3 regions of the Priestia sp. VA7 genome follow, and region 1 is predicted to be linked to each of the others. Evidence: riboswitches for the same ligand, from Rfam matches in the RefSeq annotation. Region 1 holds a riboswitch; each other region holds the start of a gene.
What was found. A riboswitch is a leader RNA that binds a small molecule or an ion and turns the genes downstream of it on or off. The one in region 1 is predicted to bind cyclic di-AMP.
Positions count from the first base shown of each region.

Region 2: linked by a shared signal. The riboswitch ahead of AC0C45_RS05120 (potassium channel family protein) and the one ahead of AC0C45_RS04415 (dicarboxylate/amino acid:cation symporter) in region 1 are both predicted to bind cyclic di-AMP.
Region 3: linked by a shared signal. The riboswitch ahead of AC0C45_RS27845 (cation:dicarboxylate symporter family transporter) and the one ahead of AC0C45_RS04415 (dicarboxylate/amino acid:cation symporter) in region 1 are both predicted to bind cyclic di-AMP.

Region 1 is NZ_JBVQPN010000001.1:850,825-858,259, reverse strand. Features, by position in the region: gene AC0C45_RS04435 (peptidase) at 1-1,216, opposite strand, end outside; gene AC0C45_RS04430 (3-oxoacid CoA-transferase subunit B) at 1,230-1,892, opposite strand; gene AC0C45_RS04425 (CoA transferase subunit A) at 1,877-2,578, opposite strand; gene AC0C45_RS04420 (aspartate aminotransferase family protein) at 2,579-3,928, opposite strand; gene AC0C45_RS04415 (dicarboxylate/amino acid:cation symporter) at 4,037-5,272, opposite strand; cyclic di-AMP (ydaO/yuaA leader) riboswitch at 5,453-5,607, opposite strand; gene AC0C45_RS04410 (NAD(P)/FAD-dependent oxidoreductase) at 6,210-7,435, opposite strand, start outside.
Region 2 is NZ_JBVQPN010000001.1:983,105-990,539, forward strand. Features, by position in the region: gene AC0C45_RS05105 (peptidyl-prolyl cis-trans isomerase) at 1-538, shown strand, start outside; gene AC0C45_RS05110 (Lrp/AsnC family transcriptional regulator) at 818-1,273, opposite strand; gene AC0C45_RS05115 (carboxymuconolactone decarboxylase family protein) at 1,394-1,852, shown strand; cyclic di-AMP (ydaO/yuaA leader) riboswitch at 1,968-2,112, shown strand; gene AC0C45_RS05120 (potassium channel family protein) at 2,237-2,896, shown strand; gene AC0C45_RS05125 (TrkH family potassium uptake protein) at 2,900-4,219, shown strand; gene AC0C45_RS05130 (YjcZ family sporulation protein) at 4,547-4,627, shown strand; gene AC0C45_RS05135 (YjcZ family sporulation protein) at 4,817-4,903, opposite strand; gene AC0C45_RS05140 (tetratricopeptide repeat protein) at 5,078-5,575, shown strand; gene ggt (gamma-glutamyltransferase) at 5,986-7,435, shown strand, end outside.
Region 3 is NZ_JBVQPN010000014.1:14,668-22,102, reverse strand. Features, by position in the region: gene AC0C45_RS27850 (undecaprenyl-diphosphate phosphatase) at 341-1,165, shown strand; cyclic di-AMP (ydaO/yuaA leader) riboswitch at 1,438-1,577, shown strand; gene AC0C45_RS27845 (cation:dicarboxylate symporter family transporter) at 1,684-2,943, shown strand; gene ytvI (sporulation integral membrane protein YtvI) at 3,157-4,188, shown strand; gene AC0C45_RS27835 (DedA family protein) at 4,349-4,954, shown strand; gene AC0C45_RS27830 (EcsC family protein) at 4,979-5,770, shown strand; gene AC0C45_RS27825 (APC family permease) at 5,903-7,216, opposite strand.

The sequences.
Region 1 (7,435 bases):
CTGCGTCAAGCATCGTTTGAATACAAATATACTCATTCGGAAAGTGGGCCACTTCTGTTACTCCCGGTCCAAAAACAACTGTTGGAATATCCCCTACTTGTGACAGTATCCCTCCGTCCGTTCCCCAAGGAGATGCTTCAATGATCGGCTGATTCTGTTTCACTTGATAAAAAGAGGACGAAAGAGAGGTCATGAGCGGATGCTCCAATTCAATTTCACCGGGAAGCCAGTGGGCCCCAAACCATTCCAAGTCGACAGGATGCTCAGCAAACCACTCATCACGCTGAGGCAAAAGTTCAAGCCAGGATTTCATTTCTGCTCTGACATTTTTCATTTTTTCATGCGGAGCAACTCCTATCCTGCCTTCTAATATTACTTGATCAGCGACTGAAGAAGGCCACGTTCCGCCTTGTATATTTCCGATATTAATCGGCACAGGAATGGGGATTTTATTATAGAGCGGATCCGTAATTCGGCTGTTTCTCTCTTTTTCAAGACCCTCAATATGTTTAAGCACAACAGCTGCTTTTTCAATCGCACTCACACCTTCATACCGAGTCCCTCCATGTGCTGCTACTCCATGCACGGTCACTCGAAACCACATGGAGCCTTGCTGCTTAGGGAAGATCTTCATGTTGGTTGGTTCTGGAATAATGGCACCATCTGCTTTATACCCTCTAAGTACACAGGAAAGTGTTCCTGCACCTCCGCTTTCCTCTTCTACTACGCTTTGAAAAATAACATCTCCTTTTAGTGAAATATCTAGCTCTTTCAACGCTTGAATAGCTAAAAGTAACGACACATTTCCTCCTTTCATATCCGTTGCTCCGCGTCCATATAAGTTTCCATCTTTTACAACAGCCGTATAAGGGTCTTCCGTCCACTGTGAAAGATCTCCGGGTGGCACTACATCAATGTGCCCATTCAAAATAATGGATTTCCCTCCGCCTTTCCCTTTTAACACGCCTACCACATTCGGACTGTCTCGAAAAGTAGAACGGTTGGAGGCAAAAGCTTCATGGCTGCGAAGTATTTTTTCGTCCGGTTCCCATATATCAATATCTAACTGCAGCTGTCGAAGGCGTTCAATGACAATTGCCTGCGCATGCTTTTCAGAACCTTGTACGCTTGCTTCTTCTACGAAACGCTTGAGTAAACGCACTGCACTTTGACGATGCTCTGTCATCCAGTTATGAATAGATTGCTGTATGTTCATATAATGGTCCTCCTTATGGTATCGTAATCAATTGATCACTCAGGCGAACTGTCGCTTCTGTTGAACTCAAAATATCCTCTACAGTATAAGGAGACATTAACTCTGTTAGAAGAAGCGCATCTTTTTCTACTTTAAAAACCGCCCGATCTGTAATAACTAATCCCACACAGCCCGAAGCAGTCAGAGGTAAAGAGCACGTCTTAACCAGCTTCGGTTCTCCTGTCTTGCTCGTATGATTCATTAGCACAATGACTTTTTTCGCTTTTTGAGCTAATTCCATCGCTCCTCCTATTCCAGGAACTCGCTTACCTGGCACAATCCAATTAGCTAAATCCCCTTTTTCACTCACTTCCAACGCACCAAGAATGGTCATATCGACGTATCCTTTTCGAATCATCGCGAAGGCTGTAGCACTGTCACAGTATGAAGCCCCTTGAACGGTAGTTGTTGGATAGCCTGCTGCATTGCAAACATTCTCATCTTCTTCACCTAAAGGAGGGGAAGATCCTAACCCTAAAATTCCATTTTCAGCATGAAACATCACATGAACAGCGCTTGGTACGTAATTAGGAATAAGAGAAGGAATGCCAATCCCTAAATTAACAATCATGCCGTTTTTGATTTCAGCTGCAGCACGTTTTGCAATACGATGACGAATATCTATTCCCAAACCCATTTCCAATTCACTCCTTTTGAAGGGACAATATAATCCACAAATACACCTGACGTCATCACGTTCTCTGGGTCAATGTCCCCAAGAGGAACAATTTCATCCACTTCAGCGATAGTTATACGACCTGCCATTGCCATTAACGGATTAGTGTTTCGTGCGCTTTTATCATAAAGCAAGTTGCCGAATGGATCTGCTTTTTTTGCATACACAAAAGCAACGTCGGCTGTGAGCGGCTTTTCCACTAAAAATGTCTTGCCGTCTATTTCCACTTTTTCTTTTCCAAATTGAATAATGTCATTTTCTATTCCTATATCAATCAGTACTCCTCCGAGTCCAACTCCTCCCGCTCGAATCCGTTCAGCAAGTGTTCCTTGAGGAGAAAACTCAACTTCCAGCTTTTCTTCTGTCATCAGCGTTCCAGCCACTGGGTTCGATCCAATATGAGAAGCAATGAGCTTTTGAATTCTTCCTTGGCTTACCAATTTTCCCGCACCAATATGAGGAAAGCCTGAATCATTACATATCAATGTAAAATTTGATTTCCCGCTTTCAATCAGACCATCAATGAGAGAAGGCGGGCTGCCTACTCCTCCAAATCCTCCTATCATCAGCGTAGCCGCATGATCCACGTATTCAATCGCTTGTTCCACAGTGGTGATCTTTTGAAATGAGTTTTCGACCTTTGTCACTCATTTCACCTCATTTCTCTGTTTTTCATTTTGCACTTCATGCAATGTTTTCGAAAGCAGATCGACCACTTCATCAAGCTGACGATGAGTAATTGTAAATGGCGGCGCAATAATAATACCGTCTCCTTCTACTCCGTCTGTTCCTGCTTGTGAAGGATAAAGGAGAAGACCATTTTTTTGGGCTTTACTTATCACGCGCGCCGTCATATTTTCCGAAGATGAAAAAGGCTCCTTCGTCTTTGGATTTTGCACAAGCTCAAGACCAACTAGTAAGCCTTTGCCACGTATATCACCAATAATAGGGTAAAGAAGTTGAAGCTTCTTCAATTCCCCTACTAAATAGTCTCCTTTCAGCGCTGCTTCTTGAACAAGATCATGCTTTTCAATATAGGTTAAAACAGCTATCCCTACAGCGGATGACAGCGGATTAGCGCTTAGCGTATGTCCGCTCATAATTAATTTGGATCCGTTCATGATAGGTTCAATCGTTTTGCTGCTAGCCAACGTAACGGCTATTGGCGTATATCCTGCTCCCACTCCTTTTCCAAGCGTCATGATGTCTGGTTTAACTCCCCAGTGCTCATATGCAAACATTACGCCTGTACGCCCAACTCCAGTCATGACTTCATCCGCAATCCATAACACATCATATTTATCGCAAATTTCTCTTATCACTTCATAATAACCGGGAGGAGGTGTAAGCGCTGCTCCGGCTGCTCCTACAATGGGCTCTGTAATAAAAGCAGCAATATGTTCAGGGCCGGTTCGTTTGATAACTGTTTCCAATTCGTTTGCGCAAGCAAGATTACAGGATGGATAGGTTTGATGAAACGGACATCGATAGCAATAAGGAGGCGAAACCGAAGGATAATCTTCAAGCAAAGACGAGAAGCGTTTTCGTCTTCCAACGTGCCCTGACATAGACAGAGCTCCTATTGTAATACCGTGATAGCTCATCCAGCGTGACAAAACCTTTGTTTTGGTTGGCTTCCCTTGCTCTTGAAAATGCTGAATTGCCGTTTTCATAGCCGTTTCAGTCGCTTCTGTCCCGCTGTTAACAAAAAAGCTCCACTGGAAATGATTGCTGCTTAATTCACATAGTTTCTTAGCTAAGGCTTCTGTTGGATCACTTGTAAACTGCGACCGATATACAAACGCAACTTTCTGTGCCTGATCGGTCATCGCATCAATAATTTCTTTTACTCCGTGTCCGATACTTGCTGTAACTGCCCCCGACGAAGCATCTATGTACCTTTTTCCATCTTGGTCGTACAAATAAATTCCTTTTCCATATGAAATAACTGGGTAGTCGTCGTCGAGCAGCGGCTTTATTACATGAGTTTTATTCATTTCCGCACTCTCCTTTCAAACATACACTCTTATTAAACTGTATGCTGAAACGAAGAGTTTCTTGCCAATAAAAAAAGCCCTAGCATATAGCTAGAGCTTTTACGCTTATTAAGCTGATTGCGTTACAGATTTATCGATACGTTTTGCTTCTGACTCAGCCACAATAACGGCACACGCAGCGTCTCCCGTAATATTTACAGATGTACGAAGCATGTCAAGCAAGCGATCAATTCCAATAATCAATCCGATACCTGCTACAGGCAAGCCAACCGAACTCAATACCATTGCTAGCATAATGAGACCAACTCCCGGCACACCTGCTGTACCAATACTAGCAAGCACCGCTGTCAATACAACCGTCACAAGAGCACCCAGCGACAGGTCAACGCCGTATACTTGTGCAATAAAAATAGTCGCTACACCTTGCATAATTGCCGTTCCATCCATGTTAATGGTAGCACCTAATGGCTGGACAAAACTGCTGATGGACTCCGGGACACGAAGATTTTTTTGAGCCACATTCATTGAAATCGGAAGCGTTGCATTACTGCTTGATGTACTGAATCCAACTGTCATCGCAGGAGCAAAACCTTTAAAAAATTCAATAGGATTACGTCTGGCCATAAGAGCGACTGATCCCCCATATGTTACGATCGAATGGATAAACAGTGCGAGCACGACTACAATCATGTACAGCCCCATCGCTTTAATTGCCTCCCAGCCTTGACTTCCAACCGCGGTTGCAAGAAGCCCAAATGTTCCGTAAGGAGCAAACTTCATCACTAGATTTACAAGATACATCATCAATTCATTGCCTTGCTCAAGTAAATTGTAAAGCCCTTTTGTTTTACTTCCAAGCATCGTAATACCAAAACCGATAAAGATAGAGAAAACGATAAGTTGAAGCATATTCCCTTCAGCCATCGCTTGAATTGGGTTGACTGGAATCATATTTAAGAATGTCTCTCCAACCGGCGGTGCTTTTTCGGCTTCAAAAGAAGCGTTTTTTGTATCAAAAGATCCAAACGTACCCGGTTTAATTGCATATGCTAAAATTAAACCAATAATAATCGCAACGGTTGTTGTAACTAGGAAGTAGGAAACTGTTTTAGCCCCGATTCTTCCTAGTTTTTTAGGATCTCCTAAACCTGCTACACCTAACGTGATAGAGAAAAACACAATTGGTACAACAAGCATTTTAATTAAGCTTAAGAAAATTTGGCCAAGCGGTGTAAACAAGTACTTGTCCAGCGGAGCAAAAGCACTTGGAGCAAAAGCATTGATCAACACTCCTACAACAGCACCAGCAATTAGCGCGATAATAATCTTTGTCGATAGCTTCATAGATTTACCTCCCATAAATAAATTATATTAGAATGATTCTAACTACCATACTTATTTTACCATGCATTAAGAGCGATAACACTCAAAATATACAATATATTAAAAATTTTCAGATTAATAGTTTAGGAATATTTTTAGCTATACAAAAAACCATGAGAATATCATGGTTTCATAGACCTGTTATTCCCTCACTGAATGCTTACGGAGTTAGCTGTCGGATTCGGGTACGTGAGTTACCCTACTTGATTTATTCAAGATTCACCCCAAGTACACTACGCACAAATATGGGTCCCCCGTTCTCTTATAAAACAACAGAGATTAAGCAAATAATTTTCTTTAATATTTTTGCATGATAATAATTCTTACTTTAATTAAAATTCATTTTATATGTTTCTGTCAAGTTTTTATTCAAAAATAATGCAGGATTTCATCATAAAAAGTTGAGAATTGTTATATTTTAAAATATTTACATCATATTTCAATAAACCATAAACAGTTATTTAACAAGACTTAAAATCTAATGGATAAAAAATTAATTCAAAAAATAGTTTGTAAAGTGAACTTTCTTCTCATTAAATTACATTCATAAATTTGCATAATTATTCTAACGCTCACGTACTTTACTGCTTTCATAAATATTTTACTCAACAAAAAATAACTCTTTCCAACTGTTGATTTTATCCTTGTATTGCTTGATATACCCTCCCTGAGATTTCACTGAATTTATTGATGCAAAGAAATGGCCATTGTCAATTCGCCTTATTCTATTTAATTCGGCTCACGATAGAAGGATGTATTCCGTCATACTTTTTAAAAAAGAGCGGGTAATTATCATATAAAACTATCGGAGTTTGAGCGGTACAAGTTCTTTACTTTTTACTTAGTCGCTTTCGTTATTTAACACATATAAAAAAAGAGGCCGTGACGGCCTCTTTTTTTATACAGTAACAGGTTCAGAACTTGCTTTGCGATTCTTTAATTTTTCAACAATGTCACGTGCTACCCACACACCGCACGCACTTGCCTGCGCGAGTCCTCGCGTAATACCAGCTCCGTCTCCTCCCACGTATAAACCGGAAATTTCAGTTTCAAACTTATCATTTAACTTCGGACGGGCGGAGTAAAATTTCGCTTCCACACCGTAAAACAGCGTATGTTCAGATGCTAGCCCAGGCGTTACATGATCCAGTGCTTCTGTCATTTCAATTAAGCTTTTCATCGTATTGTAAGGAAGCACTAAGCCTAAGTCACCCGGTACAGCTTCTTTTAACGTTGGTTCTAAAAAGCCCTCTTTAATTCGAGTCGCTGTTGAACGACGTCCTTTTAAAATATCTCCATACTTTTGAACAACTAGGCCCCCGTTTGACAGCATATTAGCTAATCTTGATACTTCATGCGCATATTCGTTCGGCTGATCAAATGGATCCGAAAATTTATGAGAAACAAGCAGCGCAAAGTTCGTATTTTGACTTCCAAGCTTCGGATCTTTGTATGCGTGTCCATTTGCTAACATAATACCTGAATGATTCTCTACTACCACATGTCCTGAAGGATTGCTGCAGAACGTTCTGACTCTTGTACCTACAGACGTATTATAAATGAATTTCCCTTCGTACAAGTGCTTGTTGATTTCTTCCATAACAACGTTAGATGTTTCGACTCGAACTCCGATGTCCACTTGATTGTTAATCATTTTTAAACGGCGTTTTTTTAGTAAGTCGCTCATCCACTTCGAGCCGTCTCGACCTGGTGAAACAACCACTTTATCAGCCGTAATTCTTTCACCATTCTTCAATTCGATACCGCGCACGATATGCTGACCGTCTTCTTTTTCTGTTATTAAATCGGCTACTTCCGTTTTATACTGCATATCAATTTTTTCTTTTAAGTATTCATAAATGCTTTTTAAAATTTCTAAATTTTGCTCTGTTCCTAAATGACGCACCTGGGCACGCAATAGCTTTAATCCTGCTGCGTATCCGCGTTTTTCAATTTCACGAACTTTATCAGTTAACGGATCCGTAATCGTATCGGTTGCTCCGTGTTTTAAATTAATTTCATCTACATATTTAATTAAATCTACCACCTGTGATTCAGACAGATAATCCGTCATCCAACCTCCAAATTCACTGGTGATATTAAATTTCCCGTCTGAATATGCGC
Region 2 (7,435 bases), 130 kb from region 1:
AAGAAAACAAGGTTATGAAGTGTTAAATATTCGTTCTAGTGATGTAACCAACCAGCTAACGAATCAGTTTAAATTAGAAGAATATTTCCGCAAACAAATTACGTCTGATGAACTAACTGCTTACTATAAACGTATTGAAAACGATCTAACGCGCGTATCTTTTACGCAGCTGGCTTTTTCTACTTTATATGATGCCGCTGCCGCTGCGGCTGAACTGCAAAAAGGAACATCTCTTCAGGACGTTCAAAAAAAATATGCTGATGTCCAGACAGTCAGCAAAATAGAGAATGCTGATAATCTAAAGCTTTCAAGTCTATCTCCCTCTTTTATAGATGTTTTAAAAAAACAGCACATCGGAGAGAGTAGTAAGCCCATTAAAATGGGTAAAGTCTATTATATTCTTATTTTAAAACAAAAAGATAAAAAAACGGAATCAGAAGTCAAAGAAGAAATGATGAAAGAACTTGTTTTGAATCATATCAACCGGTATATCCAGGATGAACTGCCAAGGTTTCACGTGACTTTCAGCCTTAGGTAGTTCCCTTTTATATAGATTGATTGTTTCTCCAAAACAAGCAAGTAAAAGAGCTCTCTAGTACTAGAGAGCTCTTTTACATTTTTAAGTAGACAGAAATGTCGTCACCTGATAAAATGAAGTTGTAAAACTTTCATTATTCGGAAAATTTATACCCTCCAGCTTTGGAGGGTTATTTTTTATGCTGTTGGACGAATAAAAGAGGCTGGGACAAAAGTAGTTTAGTGGAAAGAAAATCCGAACGATCAATCCAATCGTTCGGATTTTTTCGTTACGTTTCAATCACTTTTCATCTTTTAAATGACTCAATAATGCAGGAGCCATCTCCACGTGAGAAAGGGCGATGTGTGAAATCGTTTTGGCATAAGGTGTAATTTCGTTAATAAATTGTTCGAGTACGTGCAGGTGAGGAAGCTGAAGCTTTGTAATAAAGCAGGCTTGCCCGGCGATGCGTTCACAGAATAAAGCGTAGGGATACTGAGAAATAAATCGTTTAAAACGCTCGTGCTCTCCGTTTTTCATCGTTACTTCAATAAAACACGACACGGGCAAATGCAGCTTTTCATAATCAATATCAATCGTATACCCTTTTATAACGCCAAAGCTCTCTAGCTGTCGTACTCGCTCTGCCACCGAAGGAGGAGACAAGTTAATTTGTTTTCCTAGCTCTCGTAAGGAAAGGCGGCTGTTTTGCTGCAGCGCCTGCAAAATCGATAAATCAATTTCATCAATTTTCAATTGAAAACCTTCTTTCTCATTAACATTTCATTTGATTAGTAATAGTAGCTAAGATGTTTTATCTGTAATCTGAAATTTCCATTTTTCTTACTATAATAATTAAAAAGGAGTGAGTGAAAAATGGCAAGAGTTTTGTTAGCAAACGAAGAGGGAACAAATTTTGAAAAAGCATTGAATTTAATTCCGCATGTAAAAAGATTGTATGATGAGCTTTACGACACGCTTTGGAACAGCGATATAGTAGAAAAAGAGACTAAGGAAAAAATAAGGCTTTATCTAGCAGGTGTTAACGGCTGTGAGACGTGTATGAGCATGTCATATGTAGGCGATGAGACGCTTAATCAAAAAGTGTTAAGAGAAAAAGAGCTGGAAGAAAAAGATCGACTGCTGTTTCGATTTATTGATGTATACCGGGTGCGTCCAAGGGAGTTGACGGATGCTGATATGAATCAATTAAAGAAATTTTACAGTGATACGCAGCTGTTAGAGCTTTTAGCTGTTATTAATTTATTTGATCAATTTCACAAAATGATTGTCAGTTTAGATTTATATGATTTTTGCAGCTTGCAGGGCAAGTGAGGTCTTCGCTAAAAATATCTTGACAGACAAAATCCACAGGAGTAAGATAGCTTTCGTAAAGTGAAACGTATCATGAATCGAATCGATTATTCTAAAAAATAGATCATAGATATTTGAATAAAAATCGCTTAATCCATTACGGAGCGGAGGACCCATTATGTACGCACATATTGTGCTCCGGGGTGAATCCTTAAAAAGGTAGGGTTACTCTTAAAACCCGAACCCGACAGCTAACTTCGCAAGCGTTTTGAGGGGGAAGAGTGTGGAAAAACACAGGAGCCTTCCTGTGTTTTTTTGCGCTTTTTTTAAGAAAAAGATGTAATTTTTTAGAAAAAGTATAAGCTAAGAGAACACACAGCAGTTGAAGAAAGGAATAAATACATTATGAAAAAACAGTTTGCTGTATTGGGATTAGGTCGTTTTGGAGGCAGTTTGGTTGAAGAGTTTGCTAATCTGGATGTGGATGTGCTCGCTATTGACCGCAATCAGGAGGTAGTAAATAAATTTAGCAACTCAGCTACATATGTTGTGCAAGCAAACGCGATTGATGAAGCTAGCTTAAAGGGGCTAGGTATTCGCAATGTTGATCATGCTCTTATTTCGTTTGGAGATGATATCGAAGCAAGCGTGCTGGCAACGATGCTTTTAAAAGATATGGGCGTTAAGCAAGTATGGGTAAAAGCAGTGAATATGTATCATCAAAAAGTGCTCGAAAAAATAGGAGCGGATAAAGTCATTCACCCTGAGCGCGATATTGCTAAGCGTATTGCTCATCACGTGGTGTCAGAAAAAATCATTGATTATATTGAATTGTCAAAGGATTATAGTATCGTCGAAATTGTCGCCTCTAAGAAACTTCATAATAAAACGCTGTTTGATTTAAACATTCGTGCCAAGTATGGCTGCAATATTATCGGCTTTCAGCGAAAAGACGGGGAAATGGTGATCTCGCCTACCGCACATGAAATAATTGAACAAGGAGATATGCTGATTGTCATCGGACATAACCGCGATTTGAACCGTTTTGAAGAAGAAGGAGTTTAACTTATGAAAAAACAAATCATTAAACTCACTCCTCCGCAGCTGCTTGTCTCCATTTTTGGCGGAGGAATTATTATGGGTGCTCTTCTATTGATGATGCCTGTTTCTACTACTGAGCCAATCCGGTGGGTAGATGCCCTTTTTACGTCTACTTCCGCTATGACAGTAACCGGCTTAGCCGTCGTAGATACAGGTACTCGTTTTACCGTCATCGGTCAAATCATTATTATGCTGTTAATTCAAATAGGCGGTCTTGGCATTATGTCATTTGCCGTGTTGATTTTTATGATGCTAGGTAAAAAAATTGGATTTAAAGAGCGTATGCTCGTTCAGCAGGCACTAAATCAAACGAGCGTCGGTGGAGTTGTCCTGCTAGTTAAAAGGCTGTTTATCTTTTCATTTTTAATTGAGTTTGTTGCACTTATCTTTCTAGCGATACGCTGGGTTCCGGAGTTCGGATGGTCTAAGGGGCTGTTCTTTAGCTTGTTTCATTCAATTTCGGCTTTTAATAACGCAGGGTTTGGACTACTTTCTGATAACTTAGTGCAGTATGTTGGAGATCCTATTATTAACATAACGATTTCTTTTTTGTTCATCATTGGTGGGTTAGGGTTTACCGTTCTTGCTGATATGTGGGTGAAAAAATCGTATAGAAAACTAACGTTGCATTCAAAAATTATGATTATCAGCACGTTTGCGATTAATGTGACTGCCATGCTTTTTATTTTTTTCTTAGAGTACAGCAATTCGCATACGCTCGGAAATTTATCGTTAGGAGACAAAGTATGGGCTTCTTATTTTCAAGCGGTAACGACAAGAACCGCGGGATTTAATACAATTGATTTAGCTCACCTGCATGACGCAACGGTCTTTTTAATGGTCTTATTAATGTTTATTGGTGCAGGAAGTGCGTCAACAGGAGGCGGTATTAAACTAACAACGTTTGTGGTGATTGTTTTTTCTGTATGGGCATTTTTACGAAGCCGGGAAGATATTGTGCTATTAAAGAGACGACTTCTTCCTCTTCACGTGTTTAAGGCACTAGCCATCACGATGATTTCAATTATGTTTGTATTTGGGGCCATTTTCCTATTAAATATTTCGGAAAACCTGCCGTTTGTAAAAATTATGTTTGAAGTTGTTTCTGCGTTTGGAACAGTAGGTTTATCGATGGGAGCAACTCCTGAACTTTCGTACTTTGGACGCGTGATTATTATCTTTATCATGTTTTTAGGAAAAGTGGGGCCATTAACGCTTGCGTTTTCATTATCTAAGCAAAAGCGTGAAGCCGTTCGTTATCCAAATGAAGATATAATGCTAGGGTAGAAAAACCGCCTTCGATGAGGCGTTTTTTTTATATTATTTATACGTTCAAGACATATAAGAGGTTACGCACAAAACTGTTGCGATGAATAAAAAGAAGGCAAAGACAAGAACAATGGGCAATTTAGAATGTCGGCGCATTAATGGCCCCCCCTTTTTTATAGTAAAAAAATCTCTTACTATATATAACGAAAGAAACAAAAATATGATTCACTTTTTTGGCGAAATTTGAAGGTTTTTCTCGTTAAAAAAATCCGCACCCCTGTCCTAAACATTTTGCCAAGCTGTTGCATACACTAAAAGCAGATAACAGGAAGTGAGGGATGGTACGTGGGAAAACAAAATTTTGCGTTAATCGTTGTGTTATTTGTTTTACTTGTTATTGTAGGTGCGTCTGGCTTTCGCTTTTAAACGTTAACTTTATTTGCGCATAGCCCCCGTCAAAAAGGGCATACTAGGCGGAAGTAAAAACCAAAAATTTCTTCAATATTGCCGAACAATGAGTTCCTCTACTCATTCATCTAATCGGTATGTAGCCATGCGAAAGCATGGTTTTTTTTGAAATAGGAGAGGATGAATGATGTTCATCCCCTCTAAAAATTAGTAGTAGCAAGAACATCCTACGATTACTAATAGAATAAATAAAACAACGATAAATGAAAAACCAAAACCGCCTTTTGCGCCCATATGTGTAACCTCCTTTAATAAAATTCTCTATATCCTATGTACTAATTGGGTTAAGTGATTGAGAAATTTGCCTGTTTTTTAACGGTAACGATCTTTTGAGAAAAATGAAGAACACTTATTTTTTTCATTTGTGCAAAAATCCTTTATGATAAAGAGGAAAAGGAGGGCAAAGTGGTGGGAATACATGTAGAATACGTCATGAATCAGCTAGAAGAGGGTAAGTGGAAAGAGATCAAGCGCGAAATTCAACAAGAAATGAAGAAAAAACCTCAAGCATCTGATTTGTACTGTTACTTAGCGGTTTGTTTAGCAAAGCAAATCGAAGAATCAATTATTTTTGAAAAAATGGTATTAAATTTAGAAATGGACAGAGCTCTTCATCAGGCATTAACATTAAATCCATCTTCAAGCTTGGCGCACTTCGTTCGAGGAATAAAATACCGGGAAACTCCGCTTATGTTTGGAGGGAATTACGAAAAATCGCTGTCTTACTTGCAGCGGGCACAAGATCTTGGTTTTGAAGGGGTTATGCTGCCGCTCGAACTCGCAAAAACCTATATTCAATTAAAAGAAATGGAAAAAGCGAAAGAACAAATCGCCTATGCCCGGGAAATCAATCCTACTCACGCGGATATTAAAAAAGTCGAAAACATGCTGCAAACAGGACGGTGAATCAAAAGTCCTGTTTTATTTTTGGTTTTTAGGAAACATATGCTGTTTTTCATAAAGAATTGCTTTTTATATAACAATAGGAATATTTATAGAAATTTTAAGAAGTGCATGTAAGTCCAACGACTTCTTAACTGCTAGATTTTCTACATTATTAGAGCGTTCAGTCTACATAATTCCAAAAATAGTAAGAAACTATCAGCCTATGGATAAATTGTTAGAAAATATAGATAATTGTAAATGGATAGAGAGAAAAGTTAAACATGCGACTAACTAAAAAAAGCAAAGGTCTGATTTACTTTGCTTTTTATTTATACACATATGTAAGAAATATCATAATAAACAAATTTATTCCTTGTGGAATCCATCGTTTCAGACGATGTGAAATAAGGTATTTGAAGGAGGAGACCCAGGTGAAGGTTATGAAAATGTTGGTTATTGCATTATTTAGTTTAAGTTTAGTTGTCACACCAGCTGCTGCTGAAGTTCCGGGTGTCGACCATTCAATGAAACGAGGTGCTACACAAGGAATTGTAGCGGCATCTCACCCGCTGGCTGCTGAAGCAGGAAAGAAAGTTTTAGCTGAAGGCGGAAACGCTGTAGACGCGGCAGCTGCCATTCAATTATCTCTCAACGTTGTGGAACCGATGATGTCAGGTATCGGCGGCGGCGGCTTTATGATGATTTATGAAAAAAAGAAAGATAAAATTACGATGCTAGACAGCCGTGAAATGGCACCAGCTGATGTCACGCCTAAGCTGTTTTTAGATTCAAAAGGAAAAGTCATCCCTTTCAGTAAGCGTCACATAACAGGAAAAGCAGTTGGAGTTCCTGGTACGCTAAAAGGGGTAGAAACAGCCCTTAAAGATTATGGAACAATGGACTTATCAGATGTTATTAAACCAGCTATTACTCAAGCAGAACAAGGAATCAAAGTAAATTGGTCGATGGCTCAGTACATTGATGAAAATGCGGACAAGCTTGAAAGATACCAAACGGCCGGTAATGTATTTGTGCCGAATGGCAAGCCGTTAAAAGAAGGAGATAAGCTTGTTCAGCCGGATCTTGCTAAAACATTAAAGCTTATTCAAAAAGAAGGGTCAGACGCTCTTTATAAAGGAGAAATTGGAAAAGCGCTTGTTAAAGAAGTTCAAAAACGCGATGGAAGCATGACCATGGATGATTTGAAAAATTACGTTGTAAAAGAACGTGAGCCGATTAAAACAACTTACCGAGGCTACGATGTGGTTAGTGCGGCTCCTCCTAGCTCCGGCGGATTAACCGTTCAGCAGATTTTAAAGCTAATGGAAGGTTATGATGTAGAAAAAATGGGTTCCAATACGCCTCAGTATTTGCAGCATTTAACGGAAGCGATGCACTTAGCTTTCGCGGACCGCGCGGCGTATATGGCAGATGAAGACTTTTACGAAGTGCCGAAAAAAGGACTGTTAGATGAAGATTATATTAAAGAACGTCGCAAATTAATTAATCCAAACAAAGCAACGCCTAATGTCAAAGAAGGAGACCCTTGGAAATATGAAGGAAAAGAAAATCCAAATAAAGCAACAGTAAAGGAAGAAAATCCAATCGGCCAAACGACTCATTTCTCTGTTGTAGACAAATGGGGAAACATGGTTTCTTACACGACTACCATTGAACAAGTTTTTGGTTCAGGAATTATGGTTCCTGACTACGGATTTATGCTCAACAATGAAATGACGGATTTTGATGCCACTCCGGGAGGCGTGAACCAGGTTGAGCCTAAAAAACGTCCTCGAAGCAGCATGTCTCCAACGATGCTGTTAAAAGACGGAAAGCCGTTCATGGCAATTGGTTCACCGGGAGGCCCAACCATTATAGCGT
Region 3 (7,435 bases), on a different contig from region 1:
ACAGTAAAGGGGATGGAAAAAACATAATGATTTAGTCATTTTTTATACTAAAGAAAAATAGTCTAGATGATTCATTTTTAGCTAAGGGACCGGAATTTATACCGAACATAGTGACTGCTTTCTAAAATAAATAAAAGCTGATATCGTGTTTTTTGATTATAGCATGTAAGGTTTTTATTACGAATTATTAAAGATTCTTATCTTTTTGCAAATACACATTGTATTTCATAGTTTTAACAATTATGATAAAAAAGCAAGTGTCAAAATAGGAAAATAGTTGAGCATGTAAAACGAAGCGATAAGCTTATTAATTTGAAAGAAAGGCAAGGTACATAGCTTTATGTGGGAAATTATTGTAGCAATCATTTTAGGGATTGTAGAAGGTTTAACAGAGTTTGCTCCTGTTTCGTCAACTGGGCATATGATTATTGTGGATGACCTGTGGTTAAATTCCAAAGAATTATTTTCATCTCCAGTAGCTAATACATTTAAAATTGTTATTCAGCTAGGTTCGATCTTAGCAGTAGTAGTTATTTTTAAAGATCGTTTCATTAATTTATTAGGATTGGGAAAAAAGCCAGCTGCTCCAATTGGACCGACAAATCGCTTGAATTTAATGCAGGTAATTGTTGGACTGTTACCTGCAGGAGTGTTAGGACTTTTGTTTGATGATTACATTGATGAACATTTGTTTTCTTTAAATACGGTACTAATTGGCTTAGTAGTCGGAGCTGTATTAATGATTCTAGCAGATTTGTTTGGACCTAAACGTCCGCGTGTAGAGACGGTGGACCAAATGTCTTATGGACAAGCACTGGGTATAGGACTGTTTCAATGTATTGCTCTTTGGCCAGGTTTTTCTCGTTCAGGCTCAACGATTTCAGGAGGGGTTCTTCTTGGAATGAGCCATAAGGCAGCGGCAGATTTTACATTTATTATGGCAGTGCCAATCATGGCAGGAGCAAGTGGACTTTCATTGGTTAAAAACTGGCAGTATTTCACATCAGATGCACTACCGTTTTTTATTGCTGGTTTTATCAGCGCCTTTATTTTTGCGCTGGTATCTATTCGCTTTTTCTTGAAATTAATTAATCGTATCAAATTAGTACCATTTGCACTATATCGAATTGTTTTAGCAGCTATTCTATATTTTGTATTTTTATAAAAAAATACGCGTGTTCTTTATTCCCTTAAACTTCTAATAGAGACTCAAAGAGCAAGAAAAAGCTATTGCAACATTGCAATAGCTTTTTTGCATAAATATATATTATCGCCTTTTGAAAGCGTTTTATAAACATAGGTATTGACAAAACGTGTCGAAAAATAGTAAATTAATATTTGTGCAGTATAAAGTTAAGTAAAAGTAAGACTTCTGTTTAGTTTTATTGACTGTAAAAAACGTATGACAACGTATAGATCGTTTTAATTTTATAAAAACTGAATAATAAGCTTAATCGTATAGAGCGGGGGAATCATTATCGGCAGTAAAGCTGCCTTGGGGTGAATCCTTACAAAAGGTAGGAAACTCTCAATTCCGAATCCGACAGTTAACCCCGTTTGCTTCATTGAGAGAAAGAGCCCAAAATAGCGTAAGTAAAAGGCTGTTCTTTCTTAAGAATAGTCTTTTTTTGTTTTTTCAGAAAAGTATATACAAATGTCATACATCTTTGGGGAGGTACATCTATGAAAAAAATTCGTTTTGGTTTGGCTACGCAGATTTTTACCGGATTAATCCTCGGTGTTCTTGTAGGGGTAATTTGGTTTAATGATCCGCGTGTAGTAACATACCTACAGCCGCTAGGAGACCTGTTTTTAAGATTAATTAAGATGATTGTTATTCCAATTGTTATCTCAAGCTTAGTCGTTGGAGTTGCAGGAGCAGGGAGCGGTAAACAGGTCGGAAAGCTCGGCGTTAAAACCATTCTCTATTTTGAAATTATTACGACTTTTGCAATTGTAATCGGTGTATTGATTGCTAATATTTTTCATCCTGGGCAAGGTGTAGACATTCATTCAGCACAGAAGAGTGATATTTCACAATACGTTGAAACATCCGAACAGCAAGAAGGAAAGTCAGTGGCTGAAACTTTCTTACACATTGTTCCGACAAACTTTTTCCAGTCAATTGTTGAAGGAGACATGCTAGCAATTATCTTCTTTACAGTGTTATTTGCACTTGGAGTAGCGGCAATTGGAGAAAGAGGAAAGCCAGTTGTACAATTCTTCGACGGTGTTTCTCACGCAATGTTTCACGTGGTAAACCTTGTAATGAAAGTGGCGCCAATTGGTGTATTTGCTTTAATTGGTGTAACAGTTTCAAAATTCGGCTTAGATTCACTTCTTTCATTAGGAAAGCTTGTTATCTTAGTTTACTTAGCTTTAATTTTCTTCCTACTTGTTGTATTAGGAGGAATTGCGAAATGGGCAGGAATTAACATTTTCCACTTATTCCGCTATATGAAAGATGAACTATTGTTAGCATACAGTACATCTAGTTCTGAGACAGTTCTTCCGCGTATTATGGAAAAACTTGAAAAGATGGGCTGTCCAAAAGCTATCGTATCGTTCGTTGTACCAATTGGTTATACATTTAACCTAGATGGTTCCGTTCTTTATCAAGCGATTGCAGCGTTATTCTTAGCGCAGGTGTACGGTATTGATTTAACGATCGTTCAACAGCTGACGCTTATCCTGGTATTGATGGTTACATCTAAAGGAATGGCTGCCGTGCCAGGAACATCATTTGTTGTATTACTGGCTACTCTTGGAACAATCGGTGTTCCGGCAGAAGGATTAGCCTTCATTGCTGGAGTAGACAGAATCATGGATATGGCACGTACGGTTGTTAACTTAGTAGGAAACACACTAGCAGCAATTGTGATGTCTAAATCTGAAGGCAAATTTGACCCTAAAAAAGGTACAGAGATCATGAGAGCCGGCTAATTTATAAATTAAAAAGCTACTTATTCTATTCGAAAAATTAGAATAAGTAGCTTTTTTCATAATAATTCCTTTATTATTATGGGAATTGACCCTATAATATGTAACATCAGGTATAAATATATCCAAATTTTATTCTTACATAAAAGCAGTCACTGGTTCCTTTCTTTATCAATAAATATAGAGATAGCTTAGCTAGTAGGGGGATAGTAGAGTATGTGGAAAAAGCGAATATGGGTCATCGCCTCGATAGTAATCGTATGTTTGTTAATCCCTTACAGTTTACCAATTGTGTTTGCTTTATTAACAGCATTAGCGCTTGAGGGTATTGTTCAAAAATTGCATCAATCTTTTAAAATGAAGAGAGTCTATGCAGTGCTTATGACCTTCATTTTATATGTTGTTTCGCTCATACTTATTGGATTTTTTATTGTTCGGACAATCGTTACGCAAGTGGTTGCTCTTTCAAAAATAGCGCCTTCCTTTGTAAAAGAAATCTATGAAACCGCGATTTTTCCAACTATTATTAAGTGGAAATACTATTCAAACGCTCTTCCTACAGAAGTGATTTCTTCTATCGAGCGCACGCTTGAAAAAACCGTAAATTCATTAGATTCTCTATTAAAAAGTACCGTGGAAATCATCATTAGTTTTGCTGCTACTGTTCCTGGGTTTCTATTAGAGTTTCTTATTTATTTAGTAGCACTTGTATTTATCAGCCTTGAGCTGCCTGCTATTAAAAATAAAATTAAGTCATTTTTAACAGAAGAAACGAAATATAAGCTACAAGTTGTCATCACTCAGCTTATCCAAGCGGGGGTTGGTTTTATTAAGGCACAAATTATCTTAAGTGTCATGACGTTTGTAATGGCTTATGTAGGGCTTTGGTTATTAGATGTTCCGTATACCGCGCTGCTTAGTTTATTAATTGTAATTGTCGATATCTTACCAATCCTTGGGACAGGCTCGGTGCTCGTTCCATGGGGGATTTTTGCTCTTACGCAAGGGCATGACTCATTAGCAATCGGCTTATTTATTCTATTTGGAGTCATTACGGTAGTAAGACGTGTAGTAGAACCAAAAGTATTTTCTACAAATATGGGTATTTCACCTTTGGCTGCACTAGTTAGTTTGTACATTGGATTTAAACTTTTAGGCTTTGTCGGATTATTTTTAGGACCGGCTTTAGTTATTTTATACGATGCTCTTCGTAAAGTAGGTATTATTCAAATTAACTTTAAACTATAAAAGTGCTGGATAAAACTAGCGCTTTTTTTTATTGAAACTTTTGTAGTACGTAATACGTAAAGAGGGAAAGGAAAAAACTATGCCGCGTTGGTTTTTATCTATCAATCGGCTAAATTATAGTTTTGCAGTCTTAGATTTAATGATATGAGGAGGAGAATTTTTGTTAGAGTCGGTTTTACTTTCTTTAATTGAAGCGCTAAAACAGCTCTCTTATTTTGGCGTAATTCTAGCATTAACGTTTGAGTTTGTCCCGGCAGAGCTTGTTTTACCTTTAGTAGGTTATTGGGTGTACCAAGGTGATATGAACTTGTATCTGGCTATCCTTGCAGGTACAGTAGGCGGTGTTTGTGGACCGTTGACTCTTTATGGACTGGGACGTTACGGTGGACGACCGCTGGTTTTAAAATATGGAAAATACTTTTTGGTGAAAGAAAAAGAAATTGACGCCGCCGATCGCTTTTTTAATAAGTACGGCAGCGGGGTTGCTTTTTTTGGACGCTTTATTCCAGGAGTGCGCACGGCTATCTCTTTTCCGTGCGGGATGGCAAAAATGAATGTATGGCTGTTTTCTATTTATACATTTGTGGCGATGCTTCCAGTAACGGCTATTTACGTATATTTAGGATATAAGTTAGGACCTAAGTGGAAAGAGGTGGGGCCGATTGTGTCTCAATATATGCAGCCTATTGGAATCGGAATTGTTGTTTTAATTGCATTGTTTTTTATCATTAAATATGTGCGAAATAAACAAGTAGGGCAGAGCTGATAAATCGAGGAAAAGAGTGAGGATATGTCAGAGCATGAGCAGTTAAGAGTAGAGTTACGAAAAATTGAAAAGTGGGAGAAAGACCAAAAAGGACTTTTTTTCTGGGAGCGGCTGGCTCGTTTGCCTTTTTCAGCTTTAGATAAAGTAACGCCAAAATTCATTCATCAAAAAATAGAAAAATTATTAGATGAAATTGCTAAGTATGTTGATAATGGAGGCCAGTATTTAGCTAATACGTCTGCCACGCTAGAAAAAGCATCAGCACAATTACAAGAAAAGAAACAGCTTTCGATAGAGGATATTCAGCATTTATCTCTGCAAGAAATGGATGAATTGGCAGAGCATTTTATTGAAGTCCGAAAAAAGAACGCACAGCTTCAAGGAGCCACAACCGGGATAGGCGGGATTTTTACACTAGCTATTGATGTTCCTTTTGTATTAGGGCTTACACTTAAGACACTGCAAGAAGTGGCTGTTTCTTATGGTTACGACCCCACTGAGCAAGAGGAACGAATTTTTATGGTCAAATGCATGCAGTTTTCGTCTTCTGACATTGTAGGGAAACGTGCGATTTTAGAAGAATTAGCAAGCGGAAATCGAACGCAGAGCTTGCAGCAGCTGCAAGGGTGGAGAGAAGTGTTTCTAACCTACAGGGACAACTTGGGCTGGAAAAAGCTGTTCCAAATGATTCCTATAGCAGGAATGGTATTTGGAGCGTATATTAACAAACAAGCAATTAGCGATATAGGGGAAGTTGGAATGATGCTTTATCGTAAAAGACGTATTTTGGAAAAAGTCTCACAATCGCAAAAATAAAAAGAGACTGGTACGAAAGTATTTTAGTTGAAGAAAAATCCGAACGAGTTTGATTCTTGGTTGAGAATCAAATACGTTCGGATTTTTTCATTGGTATAGTAAATGTAGCTTTCATGTGTTAAGTCTAGTTCCTTAATCAAAATAAAAAGTAGGAATGGTAATAGTATTTTTTCGTCTAGCAATCAGTAAATAAATAATTCCGATTATACTCCATATAATACCGATAAATAAGGATGTTGTTTCTAAGTTAAGCCACATAAAAAACAAAAATAAACTGCCAAGTAAAGGCATAAGTACATATGAAATATATCCACTGAAAGACCGCTTATTTTGATGAATAAAATAATGGATAAAAACCGCTATGTTCACTGAACTGAAAGCAATTAAAGCACCAAAATTAATTAAAGAGGTAGCTTTTTCAAGAGACAGACCTAGTGAAATTAAAGAGAGGCCACCAATAATCACCACGTTCCAAATAGGCGTCTTTGTTTTAGGGTGAATATAGCCAAAAATTCTCCGAGGAAGATAACCATCTTTCCCAATTGCATAGAGAAGTCTTGATGCACTCATATGTGAGACAAGTCCAGAAGCAATAGTTGAAGTCAAGGCCGCTGCTACAAAAATAGATTGAAAAAGCTGGCCGCCAATTTTATAAGCAATTTCCGCTGATGCACCTTCTAAATCATGAAACAAAGAGGCTGAAGGGAAAAGGAGCTGAGCAAAGTAAGAAACTGTGATAAATAAGGCGCCTCCCGTACATGCAATAATGAGAATCCCTTTAGGAATGGTTTTCTCAGGCTTAAGTGTTTCTTCGGCCATGGTGGTTACAGCATCAAATCCTAAAAAAGAAAAGCATAAAATAGCTGCTCCGTTTAATAACAGAGATATAGAGGCCGATTCACTTATAAACGGTTTAAATGATAGCTCTTGGCCTTGAGTTGTAGCACTTAAAATAATAAAGATAATAGCGACTAAAATTTGAAAAGCAACTAATAGCGTACCCAAAGAAACGGTTAAATGAACGCTAAAAATATTCATTATGGTCATGATCACAACAAAGCTGATAATCCATACGGCCTTTGGAACACCTGGAAACAGAGAGCTTAGGTAAATATTTGTCAAAAGTGCATTGATCATTGGCAGAAATAGATAATCAAGAAGAGCCGTCCATCCTACCAAAAAACCAATGCTTGGATTCATTACTTGCTGTGCGTATGTATAAGAGGAACCAGCTCCGGGAAAAGCTTTTACCATTTTTCCATAACTAATGGCTGTAAATAAAATAGCAATCAACGTGAATGCATAAGCGCCTGAAACATGTCCATCTGTTGATTCAGTTACAATGCCAAATGTATCAAAAACGGCCATAGGTGCCATGTAGCCTAAGCCTATCACGACGATATGCCATAATTTTAGTTGTTTAAGAAGAGAAGGTTCATGATTCATATTTGTCATCCTTTCTGTGTATAATCATTCTGCATTATTTATTATTATACTATATTATTAGGTTTGTCATCTTTTTTTGAAAAAGAAGAGAAAATTGCGCGCTAAGAGATAAAAAGCGTTTAATTGATTACTAGATAAAGCAAAAAAATGCTTTTTTTCACTTTGATTTTTACCATTGAGTCTAGAAAGTATTTTACATAAAATGAAAGAAAGTAAAAA